DNA from 3 places in the Desulfovibrio intestinivivus genome. Region 2 is predicted to be linked to each of the others. Evidence: predicted binding sites of a transcription regulator. Region 2 holds the regulator's gene; each other region holds the start of a gene.
The links. Region 2 encodes sigma-54, which starts transcription at its own class of promoters, with help from an activator protein. Its sites were predicted from a motif close to CTGGCACGGNNNNTGCTT; they were not measured.
Positions count from the first base shown of each region.

Region 1: a site for sigma-54 is predicted at 919-936, ahead of speB (agmatinase). Genes of this name have one in related genera too.
Region 3: a site for sigma-54 is predicted at 1,107-1,124, ahead of ACUZ9P_RS03630 (flagellar hook protein FlgE). Genes of this name have one in related genera too.

Region 1 is NZ_JBRBQT010000001.1:922,127-924,387, reverse strand. It holds gene ACUZ9P_RS03900 (class I SAM-dependent methyltransferase) at 1-220, shown strand, start outside; gene ACUZ9P_RS03895 (hypothetical protein) at 231-767, shown strand; gene speB (agmatinase) at 1,042-1,929, shown strand; gene panB (3-methyl-2-oxobutanoate hydroxymethyltransferase) at 1,926-2,261, shown strand, end outside.
Region 2 is NZ_JBRBQT010000001.1:2,902,918-2,905,178, reverse strand. It holds gene ACUZ9P_RS12420 (CTP synthase) at 1-245, shown strand, start outside; gene ACUZ9P_RS12415 (hypothetical protein) at 259-492, shown strand; gene rpoN (RNA polymerase factor sigma-54) at 540-1,964, shown strand; gene hpf (ribosome hibernation-promoting factor, HPF/YfiA family) at 2,001-2,261, shown strand, end outside.
Region 3 is NZ_JBRBQT010000001.1:861,501-863,761, reverse strand. It holds gene ACUZ9P_RS03630 (flagellar hook protein FlgE) at 1-905, opposite strand, end outside; gene ACUZ9P_RS03625 (rhodanese-like domain-containing protein) at 1,155-1,574, opposite strand; gene ACUZ9P_RS03620 (pyridoxal phosphate-dependent aminotransferase) at 1,625-2,261, opposite strand, start outside.

The sequences.
Region 1 (2,261 bases), 2.0 Mb from region 2:
GGCGGAAGAATACGACAGGCCGACCCCCCTCAAAGGCGGGGAAGAAGGCCTTGCTCGCTGGATGGCCCAGTTTTTTGCCCAGGATCTGGATTGCGTGGCCCCAGAGGCTCAGGAAAAGGTTTTTGCCGCCGTGGCGGATGCCCTGCGCGCATCCATGTGGAATAACGGCGGTTGGATTGCTGATTATCGGCGGCTGCGGGTCGTGGCCGTAAAACACTAAGGGAGTCTCCATGCCCGAAGCTCAAGAACAATTTCAGAATGGCGTTGCCAGGGTTCTGGAAGCCGTCATGTTCGAGAACTGGCTGCGTTTTTATTTCATCTCTGAAAAGCCCGATGCCCCTGCCGCCACGGACGGCCAGCCCGCCCTGTTCATTGCAGTGCCGGTCAAGGCCATGGAGCGCATCAGCGAGTTGTTCCCGCGCCTGCTGCCCCTGGCAGAAGAAATGAACGGTCAGGAAGTGACCTTTGAAACCTCCCGCCGCGCGGTCTGTAATTTTGTGCTGGCCCATGTGGACGGTCAGGTCATGCCCCGCGATTCTGCGACCATGATTTTTGAGAGCTCCACCTTCCAGGTGCAGATGCAGCTTTTCAACGCCTGGGTGCAGATGCACGAAGAACAGCTTGACCGCAACTTTGTGGATTTTGGCGGCTGGCAGAAACTCTTTGACGAATGGCGCAATACGCCCGCCGCGCGCGAACTGGCCGAAAAGCTGTCCCTTTCTTTGCAGGGTGCGGCTGTTGCGCCGAGCAAGGACACTGTGCAGTAGGCTGTGCAAGAAAATATTTTGTACAGTTTTGCGCCTTCCAGGCAGGGCACAGGCAAGTAGGGTTAAACATTTTTAACGCATCGCCAGAGGGGCTGTAATAAATTACAAATAAAAAACAACATGTTAGATGATTATTCGCATGCTGTTTTTTATGGCACGGCCATTGCAGCTTAGAAAGTACCTTCCTTTCTTTTGCTGACAGTCTCCTCCAACCGAAACGGCCTGCCTCCCCAAGCGGGCCGTTTTTTTATGTCAAATCACGGCAGGATCACAAATGCAAGATAAGTTTCTGGCTTCTGAATATCCCCAGTCAGCACCGGAGCAGGCAGGGTTTCACATTATCCCCGTCCCTCTGGAGCAGAGCGTTTCTTATGGCAGCGGCACGGTCAAAGGCCCTCAGGCCCTGCTTGCCGCATCGCACCAGCTTGAGGCCTGGGAATGCGGATTCGCACCGGGCGAGTCAGGTTTTTTTACCGCCCAGGCCGTGGACTGCGCTGGCCCCATAACCGACACGCTTGACCGCATAGAGGCCGCTGTGGCCCATGCCATTGCCTGCGAGGCCGTGCCTGTGGTGCTGGGCGGCGAGCATACCGTGACGCTTGGAGCCTTGCGGGCATTGGCCCGGCAGGCTGAAAAAACGGGCGAATCCTTTGGCGTTGTGCAGTTTGACGCCCACGCCGACCTGCGGCCCCAGTATGAGGGCAGCCCCTTTTCACACGCCAGCGTCATGTACCGCGCCGTGGCCGACCTCGGCCTGCCGCTCACGCAGTTTGCCGTGCGCGATTTCTGCCGGGAAGAAGCCGAGATCCGCAAGAAGTTCAACGTCACCCATTACGACGCCTACTTCCTTGCCCGCGTGGGCCTGCCGGAGCTGCCCCTGCCCGAGGATTTCCCCAAAAATATTTACATCACCTTTGATGTGGACGGGCTTGATTCGTCCATCATGCCAGCCACCGGAACGCCCTCGCCCGGCGGCATCAACTGGCGCGAGGCCCAGTACATGCTGGAACGCTGCGTGGCGGGCCGCCGCGTGGTGGGGCTGGACGTGGTGGAACTGGCCCCCATTGAGGGCCTGCACCATGCGGACTTTACGGCTGCCAAGCTTACCCACCTCATCATGGGGCTGGCCCACGATGCCAATCAGAAGGAGGCTCAGTCATGAAGAATACCATAGTTACCTTCCGTGAGGCCAAAGGGCAGGAAAAGCTCGTCATGTTGACGGCTTATGATTACAGCACCGCACGGGTCATGGACATGGCCGGGGTGGATGCCCTGCTTGTAGGTGATTCGCTGGGTATGGTGATGCTGGGTTATCCCGATACGCTTTCCGTCACAGTGGACGACATGGTGCGCCACTGCGCCGCCGTGGCGCGCGGTGCGCAAAAAGCCCTTGTGGTCTGCGACATGCCCTTTATGAGCTACCACGTTTCTGTGGAAGATACCGTGCGCAACGCCGGGCGGCTCATGACTGAAGGCCGTGCCCAGGCGGTCAAG
Region 2 (2,261 bases):
TGGTTGATGAACGTCACCGCCACCGCTACGAATTCAACAATGCCTTCAAGGAAATGCTGGGCGAAAAGGGCATGGTTTTCAGCGGCACCGCCCCTGACGATTCGCTTGTGGAAATCATAGAGCTGAAGAACCATCCCTGGTTCCTTGGCTGCCAGTTCCACCCCGAATTCAAGTCCCGGCCCATGAACGCGCATCCGCTGTTCCGCGAATTTATCGGAGCGGCGAAAAAGTTCGCCAAGGTGTAATTTCGCAGCGTTAATGCAGCGAGGCTTGTTGGTTTTCACCAAGCTTGGGTATCGCAAAATCGCGCAAAAAGGGGAGGGCATTGCCTTCCTCTTTTTTTGTGCGCAGATTATTTCAACGGCGCAAAAACTGCGCCAAATCAGGTTTTTTGCGCTGGCAGCCCCTGCCGCAGGCTGGGGATGCCGTGAACCTGATCTTGCAACTGTTAGCTATTGCATAATTTTTGCAGATGTGGCACAGTACTTGTAAACAGATAATTCTATAGTCCTATGGCTAGTTAAGGCAAAAGAGCACACATGGCACTGGAACTACGGCAGCAACTCAAGCTGTCACAGCAACTGGTAATGACCCCGCAATTGCAGCAGGCAATCAAGCTGTTGCAACTCTCACGCGTGGAACTTCTGGAAACTGTGCAGCAGGAACTGCTTGAAAACCCCTTTCTCGAAGAATCTTCACTTACTGACGATGCCTCCCAGGAGCAGCACGAGGAAAGCCGCGAAGCGCCCAAGGAGGAAGTATACGACAGGGAACTGGCCAAGGACGCCGACTGGGAAGATTACCTCGGTGAGTTTGCCAGCACCCCCCGCCTTTCGCAGTCGCGCGAATATGAACTTGCCGAAGAAATTTCGCCTCTTGAAGCCCGCTATGCGGCCAAGCCCACCCTTGAGGGACATCTGTTCTGGCAGTTGCGCCTTTCTTCGCTGACAGAAGAGCAGAAGGCCATTGGCGAGGTCATTATCGGCAATCTCTCCTCAGCCGGGTATCTGCAAGCCACCATTGAAGAAGTGGCCGAAATGGCTGAGGTTGCGCCCGAGGCCGTGCTGCCCGTGCTTGAAAGGGTGCAGCTTTTTGACCCCATCGGCGTTGCCGCGCGTGATGCGCGCGAATGCCTGATGGTGCAGATCAAGAACCTTAATTACGCCCGCGATCCCATCCTTGTGGAGCTGGTGGAATCCCACCTTGAAGACCTTGAGGCCAAGCGCTACAAGCCCCTGCTGCGAAAGTTCAAGCTCGATATGGAAGAGCTCAAGGAATATCTGGATATCATCCAGAGCCTTGACCCATTGCCCGGCGCAAGTTTTGGCGGCGGTGAGCCAACTTATGTAAGCCCCGATGTATTTGTGTACAAGATGGGCAGCGAATTTGTGATTTTGCTCAACGATGACGGCCTGCCCCAGTTGCAGCTTTCGGCCATGAGCCAGATGAACATAGGCGGCTCGGAGAAGGAAAAGGACTACTGTTCCGAAAAGATCCGCTCCGCCTCATGGCTTATCAAGAGCCTGTATCAGCGCCAGCGCACGCTTTACAAGGTTATGGAAAGCATTGTGCGCCATCAGCAGCCGTTTTTTGAAGACGGCGTGACCAAGCTCGCGCCGCTCATTCTCAAAGACATTGCAGACGACATCAGCATGCACGAATCAACGGTGAGCCGCATTACCACCAACAAGTATGTGGCAACGCCCCACGGCATCTTTGAATTGAAGTTTTTCTTTAACAGCGGCCTTGAACTCGATGACGGAAGTCAGGTAGGCTCAGAAAGCGTCAAGGCTCTGATCAAGAAATTCATCTCTGAGGAAGATACCCGATCCCCCCTCAGCGATGAGCGTATCGGCGAAATGCTCAAGGAGCGTCTCAAGGTCAATATTGCGCGGCGCACGGTGGCAAAATACCGCACGGCGCTTGATATTCCATCTTCGTCAAGGCGCAAGGAGCATTTCTGATTCCCCGTCGAGTGGCTCAATACTTAGGAGGAACTTATGAACATCTCATTTGCTTTCAAGAATTTTGAAGCCTCCGAACATCTGAAGAAGTATGCCCGTCGCCGCATGGAAAAGCTGGGACGGTTTTTTGGCAAGGCCTCTGGCCTTGACGTTGCCGTTGTGCTGACAGTCGACAAGTTCCGTCATCGCTGCGAAGTGACCGTTACGGGCGAGGGCCTGCATATCAACGCCACGGAGCAGACTTCGGACATGTACGCCGCCATTGACCTTGTGACAGACAAGGTTGAATCGCAGATC
Region 3 (2,261 bases), 2.0 Mb from region 2:
TCCTTGGAGAGCGTGGCCGCGTTCCAGTCCGCAAGGTTTGTGCTGCCCGCAGTGCTGGGGGTGTATGCCGACATGCCGGAGAGTTCACCGTTAGCGTTGAAGCTGAGGGTGCCCGCCATCAGGGGCTGGGCCTTGCCGCCCTTGGCATCGGCATCCGAGGCAATGAGGTACTCCACGGTCGTTCCGGGCGTTGTGGAAGGCGCGCCGTCAAAATAGATTGTGGCCGAGTGGGCCGTGCCGTCGGCACCATACAGGGTAATGCTCTGCCCGTAGCCGTAGCTGGAACTGTTCATGGGAGGCACGTTGGCGGCATTATACTGACCAATGAGGCTGAAATAGGGATTTGCGGGGTCGCTGGAAGTGTCTTTGGACTGTCCCACATTAAAGCGCATATCAACAGCCGTGGTGGCCTTGGCGGGCATCTTGGCGAATCTGTCAACTGTAACCTGCGCCAGACCGCCCTTGGTGCCATCCTCCGCGTATTTGTAGCCCATAAGGGCCATGCCGGCAGGTGTGCGCCAAACTCCCTGATTGTCGGGCCGGAGGTCGCCCGCGCGGGTGTAATACTGCTCGCCGGTTTTGTCCGTTACCTGAAAGAAACCTTTGCCGCTGATGGCCATATCGGTAACGGTGTTGGTAGACTCAAGCCCCCCCTGCTTGTACCGCGTGAGCACTGCGTCCATCTGTACGCCCTGCCCTACCTGCCCAAGGGCCACCTTGGAATTGGTCTGCGCATCCCACCAGTCGCCTATGGCCCCTTGCTGCGCGTAAAAAACGTCAGAGAACAGAGCGGTTTGCTGCTTGTACCCGATGGTGCTCACATTGGCGATGTTGTTTGAGATAACGTTCATGCCGCTACTCAACGTTTTCATGCCTGTGGCGCCGATAAACAATGACGAGTTCATGCTCTGCCTCCTGTCGGGAGGGAATAATTTTCCCTTGCCCGGAAACGATGCCCCAAACAGCAAGACGTTTCTGTTGTGAAAACGCATGCCGTTGCGCCGCCCGTGTGCGCGGCGCGCCTTGCCTGCGGCGCGTAAGTCGCGCATATGTTTAGGCAAAGAAAAAGGGCGGGGAGGAAAAATCTTCCTCTCCGCCCTGAATAGAAGCAGAATCCGTGCCAGCGGTAACGCTGCTTGCGCTACAGCGGCGCGCTATTTTTGCAGCGGCAGGCCTTGTTTCTGCCAGCCCGTGATGCCCTCATTCATGTGGAGAATGTTGGTTATCCCTTCTTTTTCCATGGCGTCGTAGGCTCCGGCAGAGCGATTGCCCGTGCGGCAATAGAGCAGCACCGGCTTGTCCTTGGGCAGGCCAAGTATCTGCGAATCAAAGGATGCGCCGAAAAAGTCCATGTTGATTGCGCCTGCAAGGTGCCCCTCGCGAAATTCAGCCGGGGTGCGCACGTCAACAATGGTCAGCCCCTGAGGAGGGGTCTGCAACAGGGTTGCGGCGTCCTTCACGCTGATATCCTTGGCGGAAACCTGAACGGCAGCAAGCAAGAGGAAGCATGCGAGCGCCGACATCAGGCCATAAAGCCTGCCGCGCGATGGCGTTGCGGAGTGGGTCTGCGTCATTTCTGCTACCTGTAGTGGTTTGAGATCGGGCTGGGGGCCTGCCTGCGATGTTATTTTACGGAGGCGCGGGCCTTGGCAAAGCCGTCGGCAGCCTTGCGGATCACTTCTTCGCCCACGCAGAATGCCAGGCGGAAGTAACCGGGGCAGCCAAAGCCGGAGCCGGGAACAGCCAGCACGCGTTCTTCGACCAGCCTGTTCACAAAGGCCACATCATCCCCTCCGGGAGCCTTGGGGAAGAAGTAGAACGCGCCTGCGGGCATCTGGAATTCGTATCCGGCGTTTTTGAGCACCTCGGCCATGGCCTTGCGGCGGGCGGCGTAGACGTTCAGGTCAACCTGGCTGCCCAGGGCGGCGGCCATGATGTGTTGGCCCACCACGGGCGGGTTCACAAAGCCGAGAATTCGGTTGGTGAGCGTGAGGGCGGCCATGAGCTCGGCCTTTTCGTGCAGCAGGGGCGAAACGGCGGCAAAGCCCACGCGTTCGCCAGGCAGCGAAAGATTTTTGGAAAAAGAGCTGATGACCACGGCGTAAGGATAGAGCGGCAGCACCGAAGGCACTTCCGCACCGTCATAGGCAAGGAAGCGGTACGGTTCATCGGCCACCAGCCAGATGGGCTTGCCGTATTCCTGACTCTTGTTTTCCAGCAGTTCGGTCAGCGCCTTGAGGTCTTTGCGACTGTAAATCACG